Regions from separate parts of the Enterovibrio litoreus genome, predicted to be linked through region 3. Evidence: predicted binding sites of a transcription regulator. Region 3 holds the regulator's gene; each other region holds the start of a gene.
What was found. The regulator PurR, encoded in region 3, represses purine synthesis genes. The targets are predictions, from matches to a motif close to TNANGNAAACGTTTNCNTNA.
Positions count from the first base shown of each region.

Region 1: the regulator PurR is predicted to act here: its motif matches at 6,133-6,152, upstream of AB8599_RS03545 (NCS2 family permease).
Region 2: the regulator PurR is predicted to act here: its motif matches at 3,235-3,254, upstream of glyA (serine hydroxymethyltransferase).

Region 1 is NZ_CP166194.1:829,446-837,083, reverse strand. Features, by position in the region: gene AB8599_RS03570 (glutamate-5-semialdehyde dehydrogenase) at 1-904, opposite strand, end outside; gene proB (glutamate 5-kinase) at 960-2,117, opposite strand; gene crl (sigma factor-binding protein Crl) at 2,223-2,627, opposite strand; gene frsA (esterase FrsA) at 2,857-4,110, opposite strand; gene gpt (xanthine phosphoribosyltransferase) at 4,267-4,725, opposite strand; gene AB8599_RS03545 (NCS2 family permease) at 4,792-6,078, opposite strand; gene AB8599_RS03540 (aminoacyl-histidine dipeptidase) at 7,123-7,638, shown strand, end outside.
Region 2 is NZ_CP166194.1:789,131-796,768, forward strand. Features, by position in the region: gene purL (phosphoribosylformylglycinamidine synthase) at 1-1,181, shown strand, start outside; gene AB8599_RS03340 (GNAT family N-acetyltransferase) at 1,313-1,750, shown strand; gene glnB (nitrogen regulatory protein P-II) at 1,853-2,191, shown strand; gene AB8599_RS03350 (YitT family protein) at 2,301-2,906, opposite strand; gene glyA (serine hydroxymethyltransferase) at 3,392-4,642, shown strand; gene nrdR (transcriptional regulator NrdR) at 4,762-5,211, shown strand; gene ribD (bifunctional diaminohydroxyphosphoribosylaminopyrimidine deaminase/5-amino-6-(5-phosphoribosylamino)uracil reductase RibD) at 5,220-6,332, shown strand; gene AB8599_RS03370 (riboflavin synthase) at 6,341-7,003, shown strand; gene ribBA (bifunctional 3,4-dihydroxy-2-butanone-4-phosphate synthase/GTP cyclohydrolase II) at 7,122-7,638, shown strand, end outside.
Region 3 is NZ_CP166194.1:1,880,707-1,888,344, reverse strand. Features, by position in the region: gene AB8599_RS08225 (hypothetical protein) at 78-434, opposite strand; gene AB8599_RS08220 (TfoX/Sxy family DNA transformation protein) at 855-1,448, opposite strand; cyclic di-GMP riboswitch class I at 1,564-1,662, opposite strand; gene purR (HTH-type transcriptional repressor PurR) at 1,970-2,980, opposite strand; gene torD (molecular chaperone TorD) at 3,410-4,057, opposite strand; gene torA (trimethylamine-N-oxide reductase TorA) at 4,157-6,685, opposite strand; gene torC (pentaheme c-type cytochrome TorC) at 6,787-7,638, opposite strand, start outside.

The DNA.
Region 1 (7,638 bases), 1.1 Mb from region 3:
CATTCAGCAGTGGCAGCGCCGCTTTCTCAGCAACAACCTTCAATTTGTTGTCGTTAAGCAGTGGCGTCAACTTTTCAAACAATGCAGCCGCAATGTCTTTGTTCACCAGTAAGGTATCCAGCGCGTTACACGCTGATGGACGCTGCGCTTTCGCGTTGATGATCAAATCCAATGCGCGATCAAGATCTGCGGTTTTATCCACGTACATATGGCTGATGCCAAAGCCACCGATGATCACTGGGATAGTGCTGTTCTCTTTGCACATCTTGTGCAAGCCCGCGCCACCACGAGGAATGATCATGTCGACATAATCGTCAAGACGAAGCAGTTCGCCGACGAGTTCACGATCCGGTTTTTCAATGTACTGAACAGACGAAGCAGGCAGGTTGGCTTTTTCAAGCGCGGTTTGAATGACCTTGACCAATTCCACGTTTGAATGGAAGGTTTCTCGGCCACCGCGAAGAATGCTCGCATTGCCTGTTTTCAGACACAGAGACGCAATATCGATCGTCACATTCGGTCGCGCTTCATAAATCACACCGATAACGCCAATGGGCTCGCGACGACGGCTCAACGTCATGCCGTTTTCCAGCACTTTACAATCCATTTCGCTGCCGACGGGGTCAGACAGGGAAATGACATTGCGCACGTCAGCGGCAATGCCCGCCAATCGAGATTCGTTGAGTAATAGACGATCAAGCATGGCTTCGGGCAAACCTGCCTCTCTGCCTGCATCGATGTCTTTTGCGTTAGCCGCTAGAATCGCAGCGGCGTTCGCCTCGAGTTCATCAGCGATCACTGCCAGCGCGTGGTTCTTTTGCGCTGTTGGTGCCGTTGCCAATGCATATGCAGCATCTTTGGCTGCGCGTCCCATGGTTTGTAGACTGGTTGTTTGCAGACTCATGTCAGCCTCTATTGCTTATCCATAGCGTTAGTAGCAATACCACTAACCAAATTTATTAATCAATGACGACGAGATCGTCGCAATGTACGGCCACTGCACCATGTGCATAACCTAGAATTTCTTGAATGTCCTGACTATGTCGGCCTGCAATGGCACTCAAATCTTTGCTTGAATACCGGCAAATGCCTCGCGCTAATAGCTTACCATTTTGATCACAAATACGTGCAACCGCGCCGCGATCAAAGCAACCTTCCACAGCCATAATGCCTTTAGACAGCAGGCTACTGTGGCGTTCAACCACCGCTTTCGCTGCGCCTTGATCGATAATGACGTTTCCAGCTGGCGGAGGACCAGCCAAAATCCAACGCTTACGGCTTTCCAGCGGCGATGCCAACGGCAAGAAACGCGTACCTGCAGGCTTTCCTTCCACTAAATGTTGAATCACCTCTGGACGACTACCTGCCGCGATAGTGACTTCAATGCCAGCACGACGTGCCACGTCTGCGGCCTGTAACTTGGTTGCCATGCCGCCAGTACCCAAGCCACTGACACTGCCGCCAGCGAGCTTGTGTAATGTCTCATCGATCGTGTGTACTTCACGGATCAGTTCAGCGTCAGGATTATTGCGCGGATCTGCGGTAAACAAGCCCGGTTGATCGGTCAGCAGCAGTAATTTGTCAGCTTCCGCAAGAATCGCCACCAGCGCTGACAAATTATCATTGTCACCGACTTTAATCTCAGCTGTCGCGACAGCATCGTTTTCATTCACGACGGGAACGATATGGTTATCCAACAAGGCTTGCAGCATGTCGCGAGCGTTGAGGTAGCGTTCGCGATCATCAAGATCTGCACGCGTTAGCAGCATCTGCCCAATATTAATGCCATAAATAGCGAACAGGCTTTCCCATTCTTGAATTAAACGGCTTTGCCCTACCGCCGCCAGCATTTGCTTATTGGCGATAGTATTGGGGAGAGCGGGATAATTGAGGTGTTGTCGACCGGCTGCAATCGCACCAGAAGTGACGACAATCACTTTATGGCCCTGACGAATAAGCTTGGCACATTGACGCACCAATTCGACGAGGTGAGCGCGATCGATTTTGGTTGAGCCACCAGTCAGTACACTGGTTCCCAATTTTACAACGATGGTCTGGCGAACTTGGGTATCGCCAGATTCAGAAATAGAAGATGACACGTTTTCTTGGCCTGACATGACATTGACTACATAAAAGCGAATATGCCTTTCTTTTATCAATCCCAGACCAAGATAACAAGTGATTAAAGCAACTGTCTCGCGATAATCGACAAATTAGGGCCTTTATGCCGCAGTGCCCAATTTCGGTTTCTTCAACGATGGCAGCGCTGTGATTTCAAGCGCCAGCTCACCCTCAACAAAACCCGAAATTTTTTGATAAAAGGTATCGAGGGATTCAGTAACTTCCTGCACACACTTTTTCGGTAATTTTTCTTCCAGCCATTCGCCTTCCGTGTTGAATTTCCCAAAAGTATACGAATACTCAAATCCGCCCTCTTTTGGTGTTAGCTTCATCCACCAACCCCAAAATTCACGGCTTTCAGGTGTTTTTTTGGCATTAACACACGCAGAGAGGCAATCAAAAAAGTAACTGTCTTCGGAGCATTTTTTTTGACGTAAATAAGGACCAAGCTGAGCAAACCTTGTCAGCAAACGTCCATGAGATAGGGTTTTGGTTTCTTCGGTCATAGCAAGCTCCCTTAAAGCGAATATTCATCTCGTTATTATCAATCGCATGTTTGCTGACGCGTAAAAGTTGACTGTGTAGCCATTCCGTACTTTCTATAACCCCTTAATTAAAAGGGAAACGCCTAAACAGCAAACAATTACTGTATAACATGCAACCGATAAAAATTCGTCCTTTGGCAGAGAGCTTTGATTACTCTGTCTTTATCCCAAGACATTAAAAAGATCTAGATCACAATGTGTTTGTAAACCACTCAATGGCTTCCAGCATTATTCTGTGATATCCGTCATGAATAGGTTTGTTTGGTAAGGTTCTCGCCTTGCCTCCGTAACTATATAGCGCAGCTAGTTGATTATCAGATTCTGGACACACAGGATCGCCCTGCAAACCAAGCGCCAAGATCGGTACCTTAGTTTTTCTACCGTTAAGTAGACCTTGATGCCGAAGCGAAAGTGCCTGCAGTTGTGTGAGTAACGAAAAAGATGCACTGTCTTTGCCCATGCGAGAAGCAATGGTATCGAGATGCATCGGAGGAATATGCTGAAGCCGCTGCGGATCGGTTAGCATCGCATGAAGAATGCCGCCCACCGAAACACATGACTTGATCCGATTTTGCTCAACAAACGCCATTCTCACTGCGGCATTGGCACCGAATCGAACCCCCAAACAACCGACGCGATGGTGATCGACCCAAGGCACAGTCTCCAGTTCATGCAACATGGCTTGGTGCAAACGACTGCTGTCTTCAGTGAGTTTCCACGCACTGCTTCTGCCAACAGAGGGCATATCAAGTGTCAACATCGCAATGTTTGCAGGCGCGAAATAGGTTTCAAACAGATGCCAGAGATCGGTCTGCAGGCTATCTAAACTGCCACTGACAATCACGGTCGGAAGCGGCTCGTCAGTATGAGGGAGATAAAGAAATCCTTCCAACGACTTGCCATCAACTTTAGTCACCACGCTCTTAATTTTGAACGGCGACTTTTCCATTGCAAAGTGAAACGCTTTATTGGCGAGAATTTCAGTCTGTTGGGAAAGCGGGTCGCCTTTCAAGTGCGGATAACCTGCAATACTGAAGCAGGTACTAGCGCGCAGCCAATCTATGAACGCCCCTTTTTTATCGCCTTGCTCCTCTTTGAGCTGCGCCTTTTTTTGATGGCTGGTGCCCGTCTGAGTCCATTCATAGGGCCAGTTGCCTGATCGGTAACCCACTACGGTATCAAGCAGCTTATCATTGCTTCTGGTGTTATCGGAGGCTGCAATTCGCGCAAGCGTTTCTTCCATCTCAATGGCTTCAACACCTTGCCATATCCATTGCGGACGGCGCAGAACACGATACCAACTATTGTGACTGTTACCATCTAACACGCTATCCGTGTCGCTTAGGGGGTCATTTGCCGTCCCAACGATGGTGGACGTTTCCTTTGCGTGCTTGGTGGGTTTGAAAAGTTTAACGGATAAGTTTTCTGACTCTGTTTCTCTCACGGAATATCTCCAGAGCATTCATTTCAACTGGCTCCAGTGTAAACCATGGCAAACATAAAAACATGATCTCAACGAGGGAGAACAATATAGAACAAAATTTACCTAACTTTGGGTATAAAAAAAGCCCCTTTCGGGGCTTTTCAATAAGTCATTTTTTTAGCGCTTAGCAACCGGCTCAACAAACGTCACTGCCATATCCCAAGGTTGCTCAATCCAACAATCTTGAGCGATATCGACCACATAGTCATCAACCAGATGCTTGCCCGCAGGTTTCGCACAGACGGTCACAAATTTGGCTTTTGGATACATGTTGCGAATCACTTCCGCAGTACCACCAGTGTCAACGAGATCATCAACCACGATAAAACCTTCGCCATCGCCGTCAGCTTTCTTTATTACTTGCATATCACGCTGATGATCATGGTCATAGCTAGAGATACAAACCGTATCTACATGACGAATACCCAGCTCACGCGCCAAAATAGCAGCGGGAACCAAACCACCACGGCTCACCGCGATAATGCCTTTCCACTGCTCAGCAGGTAGTAGCTTCTCAGCCAACTGGCGGGTATACATTTGCATGTTGTCCCAGGTGATAACAAACTTGTTGCTCATTTCAGAAAACCTCGGAGGCGATGGTCGCCTTTTAACTCACTAAAAAATATTGCGGCGTATTGTGTCTTACATAACGAATTTCAGCAAGAACAGGGCAGCCAGAACCCAAATACTGATAGGTACGTCACGTCCTTTACCACTAAACGCTTTGATTGCGCAGTAAGAGATAAAGCCCAAACCGATACCGTTTGCAATGGAATATGTCAAAGGCATCATCAAGCAAACAACGACAACGGGTGCCGCTTCTGTCAGATCACGCCAGTTAACGCTGACCAAACCAGACATCATCAGGATCGCAACATAGAACAAAGCACCTGCCGTAGCATACGCTGGCACCATACCCGCTAATGGTGAAAAGAACAGTGCAAGCAGGAACAAGATACCCACGACAACGGCAGTCAATCCTGTGCGGCCACCTGCAGCAACGCCCGACACACTTTCGATATAAGACGTCGTATTCGATGTACCCAGCACCGCGCCTACTGTGGTTGCTGTACTATCAGCCAACAGTGCGCGATTCAAGCGTGGTAGCTTACCGTCTTTATCCATTAGCTCTGCTTTTTGCGCCACACCAACTAAGGTGCCAGCAGTATCAAACAGATCGACGAAAAGAAATGCGAACACCACTGAAATCATGCCAATTTCAAATGCACCAGATAGATCCATCTGCATAAAGGTTGGCGCAATACTCGGTGGCGCAGACATGATACCGCCGTATTGCACGTTACCCGTAGCAACAGCAATACCCGTCACGATTAGGATGGCAATCATCACCGCGCCTTTAATGCCGCGATTCACCAAGCCAATTGTCAAGAAGAAACCTAATGCCGCCATCGCTGGAGCAAACGATGACAAGTCACCCATAGACACTAAGGTTGCAGGGTGCGCAACAACGATGCCAGAGTTTTGCAGCGCGATAAGCGCCAAAAACATACCAATACCCGCTGAAATGCCCGTTCGAAGAGAAAGAGGGATGGAGTGAATAATCCATTCACGTACTTTAAACAAGCTTAGGGCAATAAAACAAAGACCCGATAGGAATACCGCACCCAAAGCGACCTGCCACGAATACCCCATTTGGAATACAACGGTATAGGTAAAGAAGGCGTTCAAGCCCATGCCTGGTGCCTGTGCAACTGGGTAGTTAGCAACAAGACCCATCACGAAACAACCAATTGCTGCCGCCAAACAGGTGGCAACAAATACCGCTCCACGATCCATGCCTGTTTCAGACAAGATGGCAGGGTTTACAAAAATGATATAAGCCATTGTCAGGAAAGTGGTCAATCCCGCAATGATCTCGGTTCGTATATCTGTACCTTGCTCTTTTAACTTAAATAGACGCTCAAGCATGGCTTTCGGTTCCTTGGAAAGTGTGTGTATGCCAGTCAATGTGACACAAACGCTTAACGAAAACGTTTGCGTCGGAATTTGACGCGGATCTTACTCGCCACTTCGTGAAATTTCCAGTGAGAATTGCATCACTTAGACTCCGATCGCTGACGAAACAGACGACTTACCATCATCCTGATGATTTCGTCGATTTAGGGTGTCTATATTAGGGAGGAATTTGGATTGATAAATGTACAAACCATTAATCTGAGACGGCCATACAGCCCAGTGATGTCAAAATGCGAGATTCATTGCGACCCATCAACGGGATAGACAGCGTAGGCGGGAGAGAAATTAAGATAAAAAAAACGCCACTAAAAAGTGGCGCCAGATGAAAATCTGATTTCCAAAAATGGAAAAATATCTGTTAGAGCGGGGTAATACTTCTTTCAAGCGAGTGATTGATTACTTGCTTTTGTATCCGAACGTTGCCGGATAACGAAAATTGTTGGTGTATACAGAACCACGATTCCAGTATTGACACGCAGAGTTGCCTTTCATCATTTGTACCTCAAAAAATTCGAATCGAATAAATGCAGCTTTAGTAAAGCTCGGTTCCGTGGAGACGAATAATTTCGGGTTTATCCATAAACAAATGCTAGCGCATGGCTGTGTCTTTGGGCTTACTGCCCATCCAGAAGACGGTGAGATAATACTCTTTTCGTTATTTTAGTACAACAATAAAAGTGACATGAATCACATAAACAGACCAAAATTATCACTTTCGTAATTTAATTACAAAAATGGATCGGGAACTTGTGACCATGTATCGCTGATAAGGGCTTAGCGTTAGATGCCTGGATTTGACACATAACCTATGCCTTAAATGTACCGCAACGTCTCTATCCCATCCCGTACCAAATAAATAGCATTATTGGCAGGAATTCTAGCCGCAATGCAGCAGTATGCATTTAACAAGGCATACTTTTCCGCTACAAATTCTGTTAGCTTATTGGCATGCAGCACTGTATGCCTCTTTATTCTGTGTTTTTCTGGAGATTGCCCGTGTCAGAGATCAGCCAATTGTCGCCACAACCTGTGTGGCAGTTTTTCGATAAGATTTGTTCTATACCCCACCCTTCAAAGCATGAAGACCAGCTTGCCCAATACATTGTGGATTGGGCAACCCATGAAGGTTTGTCTGTGTGTCGTGATGATGTCGGTAATGTCATCATCAAAAAACCGGCAACGTCAGGCATGGAGAACCGAAAAGGCGTAGTGCTTCAAGCTCATATAGACATGGTGCCTCAAAAAAACGAAAGCACTGAGCATGACTTCGTCACTGATCCCATTCGTCCTTACATTGATGGCGAATGGGTGACGGCGAATGGCACAACACTTGGTGCAGATAACGGTATGGGGATGGCAACCTGTCTTGCTGTTCTTGCCGCCAATGATATTGCACACGGCCCTCTCGAAGTGCTGCTCACCATCGACGAAGAAGCAGGCATGACTGGCGCATTTGGCCTCAAAGAAGGCTGGTTAGACGGTGATATTTTGCTGAACACTGACTCCGAGCAG
Region 2 (7,638 bases), 1.1 Mb from region 3:
ACATCAATACCTTGTCTGCCGATGGCGAATGTAATGACGATCTGGCGGCACTGTTTAACGAAGAGTTGGGTGCCGTTGTTCAGGTTCGCACTGAAGATTTGGATGCAGTTCAATCGACCTTGGCTGCGCACGGCTTAGAAGCGTGTACCCATGTTATTGGTACGCTGAGCGATGAAGATACGGTGCGCATTTGGAATGGTGATGATTTGGTGCTGGAGCAAAACCGCACTGAACTTCGCGCGATTTGGGCGGAAACCACCCACCAGATGCAAGCCATGCGTGACAACCCTACGTGTGCACAACAAGAATTTGATGCCAAGAAAGACGTGACCGATCCTGGTTTGTCTGCCGCACTGACGTTTGATGTGAAAGAAGACATTGCCGCGCCGTTTATTGCGACAGGCGCGCGTCCTCAAATGGCGATTTTACGTGAGCAAGGCGTTAACTCTCATGTTGAAATGGCCGCCGCGTTTGATCGAGCAGGCTTCGATGCCAAAGACGTTCACATGAGCGACATTCTGGGCGGCAAAGTATCTCTTGATGGCTTTAATGGTCTGGTTGCCTGTGGCGGCTTCTCATACGGTGACGTACTGGGCGCAGGCGAAGGTTGGGCGAAATCCATTTTGTTCAACGATGACGCCCGTGATCAGTTCGCTCGCTTCTTCCAGCGTGGAGATTCTTTCTCGCTGGGCGTGTGTAATGGCTGTCAGATGCTATCAAACTTGCAGGAGTTGATCCCTGGTGCCGATTTGTGGCCACGCTTCGTGCGCAATGAATCTGAGCGCTTTGAGGCGCGATTCAGCCTGGTAGAAGTGCAAGAAAACCCATCTCTGTTCCTTGGTGGCATGGCAGGCTCTCGTATGCCGATTGCTGTTTCGCATGGAGAAGGTCGTGTGGAAGTGCGTGATGCCCAGCATCTTGCTGCGATTGAGCAATCTGGCACCGTTGCACTGCGTTATTTAGATAACTTCGGTAGCGTGACTGAAAACTATCCGTCAAACCCGAATGGTTCGCCAAATGGTATTACAGGTTTAACCACCACAGACGGTCGCGTGACGATCATGATGCCGCACCCTGAGCGTGTGTTCCGCACGGTCGCGAACTCATGGCACCCAGATGGCTGGGGCGAAGATAGCCCGTGGATGCGTATGTTCCGCAACGCACGTGTAAAACTGGGTTAACGACATGCAAGCCGTAAAAATGCAAAACTTGTGACACAAGCCGCTACCTTCGAGTAGCGGCTTTTCTATCTGATTGCGCCCAGTATTGGCGAGAGGGTAAAGTGTGGCGGCAAAACATGGAGAGAAGAGCAATGGATAGTGCAATCAGTTTAACGCTAATTCCGACAGGGCAAGCGCCTGACACCCTTCAAGCCCGTTTTCCTGCTTTGGCCAAATTGGCGAGTCCATCAAGTGATCAGGAATTGCCTATGCTGGTGGCGGAGAAAAATGGTGAACCTGTTGCTGTGGCTGTATTACAGCATGAAAAACGTCATAACGGCATTATGGTCAGCAATGCGACTATCACCTTGCTTGAAGTGGATGAGGCATCTCGGCTTCAGGGGATAGGTAAGGCTCTACTTAACGCATTGGAAGCTTATGCCGCGACCGTGACGCATGAATTAAAAGTGGACTGTGGCGCCGTGATTGGTCGCAAGCCCATGCAGGCGTTGTTAGCCAATTCGGGTTACCAACAGCCGTTTGCTTGCGAAGAAGCCAAAACCACCCAATGGAAAAAATCACTGGTTTAACGGACTCATTTTTTTAGTGAAAGCTGCGCGAACTGAACTCGGTAGGGTTACAATTAACAGGTTGATGCTAGCGCTTTAGCGGGTATTTAAAGGGAATGCAAAATGAAAAAAATTGAAGCGATTATCAAACCGTTCAAACTTGACGATGTGCGTGAAGCGTTGGCGGAAGTCGGTATTACAGGTATGACCGTCTCGGAAGTGAAAGGTTTTGGTCGTCAGAAAGGCCACACAGAGCTATACCGCGGTGCAGAATACATGGTGGATTTTCTGCCAAAAGTGAAATTAGAAATCGTTGTGTCTGACGATGCCGCTGATCAGTGTGTTGATACGATTGTTGAAACCGCGCAAACTGGCAAGATTGGTGATGGTAAGATCTTTGTCACCGAAGTGGAGCGCGTTGTGCGTATCCGTACCGGTGAAGAAGACGAAGAGGCGATTTAATCGCACTTTGCATGCGTTAGAGCGTTACACTTGCTATTGAAACAAAAAGACCGCCTGATGGTGGTCTTTTTGTTTTGTGTCTCTATAAGTGGCGATGTCAACCGTGAGTTCAGTAGCACACCACGTAGCGGTCGGGCCTGTGGTTCATGGTGAGGACGAGGTTGAGCACAAACGCGCCTAGCACTGAGCAAAGAAGTAACCATGGTGACACAAAGAAGAATGAGGCGAGTAAAATACAGATATCGATCGCCATTTGTACATTACCCGCGCGAATGCCAAATTTATCCTGACAAATCAGCGCCAACACATTGAACCCGCCCAAACTTGCGTTATGACGAAAAATCATCAGCATGCCGACGCCCATCAACAGGCCGCCAATTAACCCACAGTAGAGCGGAGACAGCCAACCGATGGTAAATACATGGGAAATATGGTCGACAATCAGCGAGACCATGCCGCCTGCAAACACACTGCGCAACGCGAACTGAGTGCCAAAGCGATGCCAGCCCATGATGTAAAAAGGGATGTTGAATAAAAAGTACAGCGTACCAAAGGACAGATCGACAAATTGGGTGACAAGCAAGGCGAGACCCGTTGTGCCGCCAGTGAGTAGCCCTGCTTGCTGAAGAAAATACACACCTTGAGCGACAAGAAATGTGCCAGACAATATGGCAATCATGTCTTCAACGCTGGTGTGTTTGGGCTGTAGGTTCAACGTCTCTACTCCTTAGAGCTGGAAAATGTGGCTTGTCGCGAATGAAGGCGAAAGTGGCGCAACGACATGCAAGACAATATAAAAAGCAGGGCATCTTAATGACTATGCAAAAGGCAGAAAAGAGGGAGAGAAAACTTAGCCTTACGAAAGTGTCAGCGCTTTGTTACGCAGTGTAAAGATCAAAGGTTTACAGTGGCTGGTTTTGGTCAAAATGAATTCAATTCATGACAAGAATGAAAAATGACCATGTTTACTGAGATAAAAAAAATGTGATTGCTACTACCTGTTGCGCAACAAATTTTGTAGAATCGCAGCCATAGAATGGTCATGACGAAAACGTTTGCGTCTGTATGGATACTGGCGTTATTGAATTGGCAGCATTTAACCCATTCTGAGGTTACAACCAGGTTGTCCTGATGGTTTGTTTTAACGAGTCATTTGGTCAACTTGGTTACATTGGGAACAATCTGAGTCAGGAGATACAGATGCTAAAGCGTGACATGAATATTGCTGATTACGATCCGGAACTATTTGCCGCGATCCAAGAAGAAACAGCACGTCAGGAAGAGCACATCGAGCTCATCGCGTCAGAAAACTACACCAGCCCTCGCGTTATGGAAGCGCAAGGTTCCCAACTGACTAACAAGTATGCGGAAGGCTATCCAGGCAAGCGCTACTACGGCGGTTGTGAGTATGTCGACAAAGCAGAAGCATTGGCGATTGACCGTGCGTGTGAACTGTTTGGTGCAGAATACGCAAACGTGCAGCCACACTCAGGTTCACAAGCGAACAGTGCGGTTTACATGGCACTGCTTAACCCAGGTGATACTGTGTTGGGTATGAGCTTGGCACATGGTGGTCACTTGACTCACGGTTCACCAGTAAACTTTTCTGGCAAGCATTACAACGTAATCCCTTACGGTATCGACGAAGCGGGTCAAATCAACTACGACGAAATGGAAGCGCTGGCGCTTGAGCACAAACCTAAGATGATCATCGGTGGTTTTTCTGCTTACTCACAAATCGTAGATTGGGCGCGTATGCGTGAAATCGCGGACAAGGCAGGCGCTTACCTGTTTGTTGATATGGCGCACGTTGCGGGTTTGATTGCAGCGGATGCTTACCCAACGCCAATCCCACACGCACACGTTGTGACGACCACTACGCACAAAACGTTGGCAGGTCCTCGTGGCGGTTTGATCCTGTCTAACGCAGGCGAAGACATGTACAAGAAGTTGAACTCAGCGGTATTCCCTGGTGGTCAGGGTGGCCCATTGATGCATGTTATCGCAGCAAAAGCGGTCGCATTCAAAGAGGCCATGGAGCCTGAGTTCAAAGACTACCAACATCGCGTTGTTGCTAATGCAAAAGCCATGGTTGGTCAGTTCCAAGAGCGCGGTTATAAAATCGTCTCTAACAGCACCGAAAACCACCTGTTCTTGGTTGATCTCATCGACAAAGACATCACAGGTAAAGAAGCAGATGCTGCATTGGGTGCTGCAAACATCACTGTGAACAAAAACAGTGTCCCTAATGACCCACGTAGCCCATTTGTGACCTCGGGTATTCGTGTTGGTACGCCAGCGATCACTCGCCGTGGCTTCACACAAGATGATGCCAAAGCATTGGCAAACTGGATGTGTGATGTACTGGATAACATCAACGATCAGCAAGTGATTGACGCCACAAAAGCGAAAGTGTTGGATATTTGCAAACGCCTTCCTGTTTACGCGTAAGTTATCCGTGATTGAAAAAGCACCTTCGGGTGCTTTTTTTGTGCCTGAAATCCCCGTAACACCGCTTACCCTTGCGATTAAATCGGGTACACTGTTGGTCAATTGTTTGAGGAGGTGAGATGCACTGTCCATTTTGTGGTGCGAATGACACCAAAGTCATTGATTCACGATTGGTCGCAGACGGCCATCAGGTGCGCCGTCGTCGTCAGTGTTTGGCGTGTAGCGAACGTTATACCACGTTTGAAACGGCAGAACTGGTGATGCCGCGTATCATCAAAACCAATGGCAATAGAGAACCGTTTGACGAAGACAAGCTGCGCGGTGGTATTCAGCGCGCACTGGAAAAACGTCCTGTCAGCACTGATGATATCGAAAAAGCCATCAACACGATCAAATCCACCATTCGAGCCACCGGTGAGCGCGAAGTATCGTCAACCATGGTGGGGAATTTGGTGATGGAAGCGTTGAAAGAGCTCGATAAAGTGGCTTATATCCGTTTTGCGTCTGTGTATCACAGCTTTGAAGACATCAGAGACTTCGGCGAAGAAATTGCCCGTCTGGAAAAGTAAGCGGTCACATGTTTTCTATTTTTGATTCTGACATGATGCTGCGTGCTATTGCTTTGGCAAAACGCGGCGTCTATACCACTGCACCTAACCCCAATGTTGGTTGCGTGATCACGCAAGACGATGACATTGTCGGTGAAGGTTTTCATTTTCGGGCGGGTGAACCGCACGCCGAAGTGTATGCTTTGCGCGCTGCCGGTGAAAAAGCCAAAGGCGCGACAGCCTATGTCACGCTTGAGCCTTGCTCGCACCATGGAAGAACGCCGCCTTGTGCCGACGCATTAATTGCTGCCGGCGTTAGCCGCGTGGTGTGCGCCATGGTTGATCCCAATCCGAAGGTCGCAGGGCGTGGTGTTCAGCGAATGCGAGATGCAGGCATTCAAGTGGATGTTGGTTTGATGCAAGCGCAAGCTGAAGCGCTGAATGCGGGATTCATCAAAATGATGAAAACTGGTTTGCCGTATGTGCAGCTCAAACTGGCTGCGAGCCTCGATGGTCGAACGGCGCTATCCAATGGCAAAAGTCAATGGATCACCGGGCCAGAAGCCCGCGCCGATGTGCAGGTGTTTCGTGCACAAGCGGGCGCGATACTTTCAACCAGCCAAACCGTATTGGATGACAATCCTTCTCTCAATGTTCGTTGGGCTCAACTGCCTAGGGGCATTCAAGCTGACTATGATATCAATGCTTTGCGCCAACCTACCCGTGTGATTCTTGATACACAGGGGCGCGTCAAACCGGACGCGCATTTGTTCTCCCTTGATGGTGATATCATTATTCTCACCGCGTCGGCTGACGTGTCTTATCCTAATGAAAACGTTGAAGTGATTTGCGTCCCTAAAGATGAGCATGGGCTCAACCTGAACGCAGCGTTTCGAGCGCTCGCCGCAAAAGGCATTAATCATCTTTGGGTGGAAGCGGGCGCCACTTTGGCAGGCAGCTTGCTCAACGCAGATCTGGTGGATGAGCTTATTCTCTATCAAGCCCCTAAACTGATCGGGCAAGATGGTCGCGCACTGGCGAATTTCGGCGGTTTGACCGCCATGGATCAAGTGCCCTCTTTTGAATTGATGCATGTTAGCCAAATTGGCAATGACGTGCGTCTTCGTATGAAAAAGCAGTAAAGAATCGTATGTTTACAGGAATTATCGAAGCGGTAGGTCGCATCGGAAAAATCACACCAAAAGGCAAAGACATTTCATTGACCGTGGAAAGCGGCGAACTCGACTTGTCTGATGTGAAGTTGGGTGACAGTATTGCCACTAATGGTGTGTGTCTGACCGTGGTCAAGCTCACGGGAAATGGCTATGTTGCTGACCTTTCAATGGAAACGCTTCAGCGAACGGCGTTTGCTACCTATCAAGCTGGTCAGGCAGTGAACCTTGAAAAAGCCATGCTGCCCACCACGCGATTTGGCGGTCACATGGTGTCAGGGCATGTTGATGGCTTGGCGACTGTGGTCTCTCGCACACAATCCGGTCGTGCTATTGAATTTTGGTTAGAAGCCCCTGCAAGTCTTGCTAAATATCTAGCAGAAAAAGGCTCAGTGACCATTGATGGCATTAGTCTTACCATTAATGACGTTGATGGAAATCGCTTTAAGCTGACTATTGTGCCTCATACGGCGCTTGAAACGACCATTGAAGTGTTGCGAGTTGGGCAGCAGGTGAACCTTGAAGTTGATGTCATTGCCCGTTACTTAGAGCGCCTTATGATGGGCGATCGCGCTGCACAACAAGCAGGATCGGGTGGACTTACTATGGCAAAACTTGCCGAATCAGGTTTTCTTCGATAGCGCGTTGAGTGCATTTGCATAGACAAATAACCGCCTAGACAAATAATTGCTTAGATAAGCAATCGCATAGACAAATACTACCGTGCCAATGTGCACTGACTGTAACAGGGAAAGAACAATGCCGATCAGTAGCGCTGCAGAAATTATTGACGATATTCGTCATGGAAAAATGGTCATCTTGATGGATGACGAAGATCGTGAGAACGAAGGCGATCTGATTATCGCCGCGGAAAAAATCTCACCGGAAGCGATCAACTTCATGGCCATGTATGGCCGCGGATTGATTTGTTTGACCATGACCAAAGAACGCTGCCAGCGTCTTGGCTTGCCATTAATGGTTAGCGACAACAATGCGCAGTTTTCTACCGCGTTTACTGTGTCTATTGAAGCCGCGGAAGGCGTCACAACGGGCATTTCTGCGGCAGACCGAGCGCGTACCGTCGATGCTGCGGTTGCACCGAATGCAGTTGCTGCCGACTTGGTGCAACCAGGGCACATTTTCCCATTGATGGCGCAAGATGGTGGTGTGCTGACCCGTGCGGGTCACACGGAAGCAGGCTGTGATTTGGCGCGTTTGGCGGGCTGTTCACCAGCCGCTGTTATTGTTGAAATCCTCAATGAAGACGGCACCATGG
Region 3 (7,638 bases):
CACTGAAAAGCCAAGTTATCGAGGGGACGCTTTTAAGCTAAAGGGCTAAAGGGCTAAAGGGCTAAAGGGCTAAAGGGCTAAAGGCAATAGGTGGAATACTGAATGGCTAGTAACGCTAATGGAACCATGGCGAGGGTTGTTGCTCCGCCGATGTGGTAGTTACGGTGCCAATAACGCTGTGCGACACTGTTCATCCTCAGGCCCCAGATAATCACTGTTGCGTTAATACTGAAGAAGAAGATCACCAAAATGGTGAGAAAAGAGGGGGCAAACATACCCTTTGCAAGGGCCGCGTAAAACGAGATCGGCAGTAAGAAGCAGAAAAATACTGCCCACTTAAATCGGCGTGGCCACTTACGAAAGTGATCACGAAAAATCCTGTCTATTTGGTCGGGAAACGGCTTGCTGTAATGCATCTCATTGTTGCCATTCATCTATATTCTCTTTTTGGCTTAGCTCAGATTTGGGGTAACTGATAATCAACTGAGTGCATTTTGGCTCATTAATGTGACAAGTGTCACAATAAGAGGTTTGTGAGTGGTTTGAGGCTGTTTAAAAGAGAAACCTCAAAAAAGGTGTATTTTTGTCTCAAAAGTCAACTCGTCCCGCACCAAATAAGCAATGGAACATGATGTACTTTTCGGTTTAGTCGGTATAAAAGCAAGGTTTCATTCAAGGCAATATGAATTTTTGATACTGAATACGGTATGAAGTGCGATTAGTGCTTAATCAGAGAGATAACAACGAAAAGGTAAAAGAGATAGGGGCATAGCAGTTGTAGAACTGCCCAGTCGGAAAATCTAGGGGAAACAGAGCGAATACCGACTGAGCGTTGGGTAATGTGTTTGTTTTAATTACTGACGTAGCGTCTGCAGAAGCTCATCACGGCGTTGAGGAGTAATTACCGACCAATGTTTGCCTTCAATTGCGCCCTCTAACGCCCAAAGTAACTCAAGACTTAGCGAGTCTTGATGCGACTTCTGCAACGCTTGATAGGCTTTCACGGCGCCTTCAGTGTGCAACTGCTCTACAGAATCGATACCTGCTTTTTTTAGCATTCGTTCTGTGGCAAGTCGTAGGTTCGGCAAATCTTTGATACGCGTTGGCGCCGCAGTCTTCTTTTCTTGCTGATCGTCTCTAGCGATGGCGAGGGCGGTGGTGGCATAAGCCATCAACTCGTCAGGTTGCTCCCACCAATTGTCCGGCACAGCATAGTACTTAGTCACGACAGGGAAACCGCGCTTTTTGTAGACGTAAGGCGTCATCGTTAGTTTCTTGAATTCAGCTTCATTCGCTTGACCGGCACGAAGGTGAAGCTGATCGGTGACGACCAGTGCGAACATTGTCTCATCGCAAAATATGCCAAACCCCCCAAACATGGATCGAGATTTGATTTTGCCCAGACATTCGAAGAATTTTAGTGTGTTTTTTAGTGTAGGTTTATCCATGTGACTTATTCTCAATCAATACGTTCCTGGATGAATGGTCAAGGAGCAACGTAGCAAAGCTAATTCAGAGAATTGTCAACCAACCGGAAGAATCCGATATGGAAATGCTAACGTCATCGGTAGCTCCGCTACCACTAACACGAAATTGAATTCAGTGTTGAGAGGCCGGAAGCTTTGCGTCCCACGCTTTCGCGGTGGTTTGCCTTTTTCTTAACGGCGTTTAGATTAACTGAATCGCATCATTTTGTCGTTATTGCTGGTCTCAAAAAATGTGATCTTGGTTCAGATAGGATCCTATTGATGTGGTTGAAAATATTCGGTTGTCTTTGTAATAGAAACATTTTTGACCAAATTGGTCGTTTTCCGACTGGGATAAAGGGTAGCACTAGAAAACTAGACAATTTGGTGTTTAAGAGGTTAGTCGCAAAAATGTGTTTGAAAGTGTCGGAAAACTTGCCAGAAAAGAAAAAGCCCAGATGGTTATTTCCGAGCTTTTTAGTGTTGAGGATTTTAGAGAAATGTTATTCTGAGCGCAGATTTTTCACCGAACTGCGAACAATTAATTCCGGCTGCATCACGAAGATTTGTTGTTGGTTTTCTTTGTTAGCTAAACGCTCCAACAGTAATTTGATCGCCGTCTTGCCCAGTCGATTTTTCGGCTGGTGGATGGTGGTGAGTGGCGGAGAGAAAAATGCGGCTAAATCGATATTGTCATAGCCAATGATGGATATATCATTAGGAATGTCTAAGCCAGCCTGACGAAAGGTACTGATGGCAGCCAGTGCCATAATGTCGTTGAAACAGAACACCGCCGTTGGTCGATCTTCCTGAGCCAAAATCATGTTAGCAGCTTCAACGGCAGAGTCACATTCGAAGTCAGCTTCAACAATCCAATTTGGATTCTCTTCAAGACCTGCTTCTGACAACGCTTTTCTGAAGCCTTCTAGTCGAGTCTGGCAAGTCAGCTTATCTAGTTGGCCTGAAATACAGCCAATTTTAGTGTGGCCGTTATCAATGAAGTGTTTGGTTGCAATGTAGCCGCCCATTTCCGCATTGTCTTGAATGCAGTCTGTATGCACGTGCTGAGTGCCCCAGTCCATCACAACCATTGGCAGATCTTTCTTTTTCTCCAACAGCGTCAAGAGTTCTTCATTCAGGTCTGAACACATCACTAAAAGACCATCAACGCGCTTCTCTGCCAACATGCGCAAGTAGTCGCGTTGTTTCGCAAGGTTACCTTCGGTGTTGCATAAGATCAGCGTGTAACCTTCTCGATAGCAGTATTCTTCAACGCCATGAACCACTTCCGCAAAGAATGGGTTGGTAGATTTGGTCACCAGCATGCCGATAGTGCGTGTTGAATTGCATTTCAAGCTGCGCGCAACGGCACTCGGCGCATAGTTTAAGTCGTCGACTGCGGCCCATACTTTCTTGGTTGTGTTTTCTGCGACAAAACGTGTTTTATTGATCACGTGTGAAACGGTTGTCGTAGATACACCAGCCATGCGTGCGACATCTTTAATTGTTGCCATTGGGTAATCTTCTTATCGTTTTCATTCGCAGCTTGAAAAATAGAGGCTGCTCAATATGTTTACGCCGCTATGCTAAGCGGCGTAATGGATTCGTTTTAAAAAGGTGGAGAGACTGACTCTCAGCCCCTTGTCGTCATGCTTTCTCGACACTGCCAGCAACTTGCTTTCCATCAAGTGTGGTAGTTAGGGGGGGTTACTGTGCGTGGCATTTTGACTAGGTGTTTGCAAAATTACAGAAACGTCTCAATGCCAATCGCTTGCGTTCACAGTTTACTGGCTCATGACCGCGCCCGCAATTAATCAATTGAAGCGACTCGCATAAGCTTGAAGCGTATCAAGCTTGGGAAATAGCAGGTTTTTTCCGGTTTTCGTGCTCAAAAAAGAAAAAACCGGGCTTGCCCGGCTTCATGTTCTCTTTGGGAAACGGGTTTATTCGCCTTTCAGGAATAAAAGATCCAATGTCATAAATGCGGTTAGCAATGCACCAGCGGCTTTATAAAAACCGAATTGATCGAATTGGTTAAGCGCCTTTTGAAAGTTGCCTAGCCAAGGCATCACCATGGTTTCCAAAAATGCTTGTTGTTCTTGCATCATAGCTTCTTGTCGGTCTTCCTCGGTTTCCTTGTTGGCTAACATCACGAGGTTGCCCATGAAATCGAGCACAACCGCTAGATGGTCAAACGGTTCATTGAAATCTTTACGTTGAGCAATGCCGTACTTTTCCATCCATTGACCCATTTCTTGCGCGGGCTTATCGTTCAACAGACCGGTTTCACCGATATAAATAGACGCATAAGGTAATGCGCCTGTTTTGGGCGTGCTGAGGAATAAACCGCAGAAATCAGCCGCTAGCTCGAGCTGCGCATCTTCGCGAAGTTTTAGCGCGGCGAGTGCATTGCGAAAGTCGGCGATCGGCGCTTTTAATTCTTGAGTCATCGCTAACGATGAAAAGTAATTACCCATGTCTGCGCCGTGATAATTATTGAGGTCTTCTTGCGTCAATTCGTTAGCAAATAAAGAAGACATCCACCAGTAAAATTCGGCGCGTTGTTCGTTAATGGCAATAAATTCTTGCATTGTCATCCCGATAGTTAGAGAAACGAAGCGTGTTAGTAAGTGTATCTAACATAGAGTAAAAAAGGGCAGCTAAGCTGCCCTTTTTCTTCACACTGTCTCTTATGCGATATCCATCGCCGGGAACAGTGGGTTTACATCGTCAATTTCGATAGGGCCGCTGAAGCCTGTTACTGCTGGCGCTTCACCCGTGTACTTCTCAATTTCAACCAGCGCGGTATGCGCAGAGGTTGCTTGCGCTAGCTTAGAAGTACCAATGTCTACAGTCAGGACGTTTGGATCGCCGTAAGTACAAAGTGTACCCGGCTTGCCGCCTTCAAGTGGCGCATACCAAGCACCTTCTTCAATACGACATACGCCAGCTTTATAGTCGTCAGTCACGACGGCGCCCGCAAGGACCTGACCACGTTCGTTGAATACACGAACCACATCACCAGAAACAATGCCACGTGCTTTTGCGTCAGCAGAGTTGATGTAGCAAGGCTCACGACCCGCGACAGCGTAAGTGTCACGGAACGAATCTGACGAACACAATTGTGAGTGCAGACGGTAGTTAGGGTGACAGCTTTGCATATGTAGCGGGTAGCTATTTGACTTAGGACCGCCATGGCTACGCTCGACTTTTTCGAACCACATAGGGTGACCCTGACAGTCGTCGTAACCCATGTCTGCGATTGTCTTACAGTAAATCTCGATCAGACCTGATGCTGTGCCCAATGGCTCAAGATCAGGTTCATTACGGAATGCTTGGTGACGAACCCACTCGGTACCTTGAGGGAAGGCAATAAACTGTTCTTCTTCCCAGAATTTAACGAAGTTTGGCATGCGAACGCCAATACCACGGCCTTGCAGGCGTGCACCGTTATAGATCTCTTCGATCCATTCCATTTTGGTTTTGCCACCGGTGAAGGCTTCTTCGCGATCAAAACGGGTGCACAGCTCGCGGAAGATATCGAAATCGTCTTTCGCTTCAAACATTGGCTCTACGATTTGTTTCATCGCAATAATGCCTTTGTTTGAGTGGTTACCGAATGACTCGATGTCGTTACGCTCGTAAGTTGTCGTTGCAGGCAGAACGATATCAGCAAAACGGCAGCTCGCAGTCCACTGATGGTCAATAGACACGTAGGTTTCCAAGTTACGCCATGCCTTGATCATTCGGTTACGATCTTGGTGCTGGTGGAACAGGTTACTACCACAAGAAATGGCCATCTTGATGTGCGGGAATTTGACTTTTTGGCCATTGAAATCAATGGTCTCGCCTGGGTTTTCAAGGCAGTCAACAATGCGCGCAATCGGGATGAAATTAGAGTAACCGTTGTAGCTACCGTTGTGGATAGGTTCAACGCCTGTTACTGAGTTGAAGCCAGACATCAGCGGGCCTGCGGAAGTGACAGTACCAGCATCATTATAGTGCCAGCCGAAGCCGAAACCACCACCAGGTAGACCAATTTGTCCCAGCATTGCCGACACCACGACGATCATCCATGCATATTGCTCACCGTGCTGCATGCGCTGCAAACACCAACCCGCCATGATCTGTGTACGACCACTTGCCATGATACGTGCGAGTTCGCGGATTTCATCAGCTTGAATGCCACAGATTTTCTCTGCCCATTCTGGGGTTTTCGCCACGCCGTCTTTCTCACCCAATAGGTAAGGCAGGAACTTGTCGAAACCTGTGGTGTAGTCAGCCAAGAACTGCTCATCGTGCAGCTTCTCGGTATACAGGGTGTGTGCTATCGCTAACATCAAAGGCACGTCAGTTTGTGGGTTAACCGCAATCTGCTTGCCACCGAAGAATTTGTAAGAAGAGGTTTTCACAGGGTCAACGTGAATAACGTTGATTTCGCCTGCTTTCACTTTGTCAGCCAGTTGCTGGTAGTAACCGTAGACGCTGTGGTCTGGGATCTGCCAGCCAACTTGCAGGTTCTTAACCGGGTCGTTGCCCCAGATCACGATAGTTTTCGCGTTTTCCAGAACGACAGGCCACGATGTTTGCTGCTCGTAAACTTCCATTGCGCCAGCTACGTAAGGCAGAACAACCTGCGCAGAACCCGTTGAGTAGTCACCCATCTTCGCTAAGAAGGTGCCATGCAAGCCAATACCACGGTGCATCATGGTGCCCGCAACGTTCAGTTTACCGACTGATTGCCAGCCAGTATTGCCTGCGTACAGTGCACTTGGGCCATAGGTGTTCTGAACACGCTCAAGCTCGTGATGGAAGAAATCAAGAGCCTGAGACCATGGCACACGAACAAAACGGTTGTCACCGCGTTGTGTCGTGTCAGATTTCCAGCCGTGCTTCAGCCAATCGATACGTACCATTGGGTACTTCACGCGAGAAGGGTTGTAGACCACTTCGCGAACCGCGTTAAGCATTGCGGTTGGGTGTGGGTCGTGTTCAAACGGTACGGTGTCAATCCAGATGCCGTTTTCTACTTTGGCGCGGAAAGCACCCCAGTGAGAACCGTGAATCACCTCGCCAGTGAACGTGGTCTTTACGTCAGTTGCGGCCATCGCTGAGCGCGGCGCCAGCAAGCTTCCGCCGATAACAGCACCTGCACTGGCGGTTAACATGCCAGAGAGAAAACGACGGCGGGTAATGCCTTGTAGTTTTTCAGTCGCCATGTAGGAATCCTTATTCTTTAAAAGTTGGTTGGACAGGTGCCGAAACACCTGTCCATTATTTGTTCTTGATTGCGGACTTGTTCGTGGACAGTCCTTACCGATTAGTGCGCGCCAGCACCGCCGGTGTCGCTACCATGGTTCTGCAGATATTTCAGCAGAGTACGCTCTTCGGTTTTGCTCAAGCGGTAATAAGCGCTCATCGCCTTCAGGCTTGAAATCCAGCCGTTTGCTGTGAAGTGGCCTGGAGCCGGTGCCGCGTGACAAGAGTTACAAGAAGACGAGTACATTTCTGAAGCGTAATCCCAAACAGGTTGAATGCTCTCTAGCATGCCGTCTTTGGTGATGTAGGCATTTACCGCAACTTGTTTCCAAGCAATATTGGTTGCAGCATCAACTTCTTCTGAAATCACGGTTTCAGTGGCTTTTACGTCACCACGTACTGTTGCTTTGAACACACGTTTGCCCATGTACTCGGTCATCACGCGGCCTTTACCGTTGGTTTCAATCCAGCCTTGAATGCGCACTTTCAGCATGTCGCCTTCTTCACCGATCACTTCAACTTCAGAAGCAGGCAGCAGTTGGCCTTCCACTTTGCCATTGGCATCTGCGCCAGCGAATAGGCTCTTCTCCTCCAGCGAGTAAAGTTTTTTCGCGCCAGCGGGGGCAACAGCAGACGCTGCGAGGGTTTCGAATGTTTTGCGGAAACCGCCTGCCATGTTTGGCAGTTCATGGGCAATACCCTTGTGACACTCAACACACGCCATGTTTTCTTTTGCAGCAGGGATCATCTCTTTCATCGCTTTAACCGATTGCTTGCTGTGATCCATTGCGTCGTAAGAGTGACAAGTCGTACAGGTTTTGTAGTTCTCGTCAGCCATGCGATCCCAGACTTTCTGGGCAAGTTCGAGGCGATGCTCTTCAAACTGTTCAGGGGTATCGATTTTGCCAGTGAT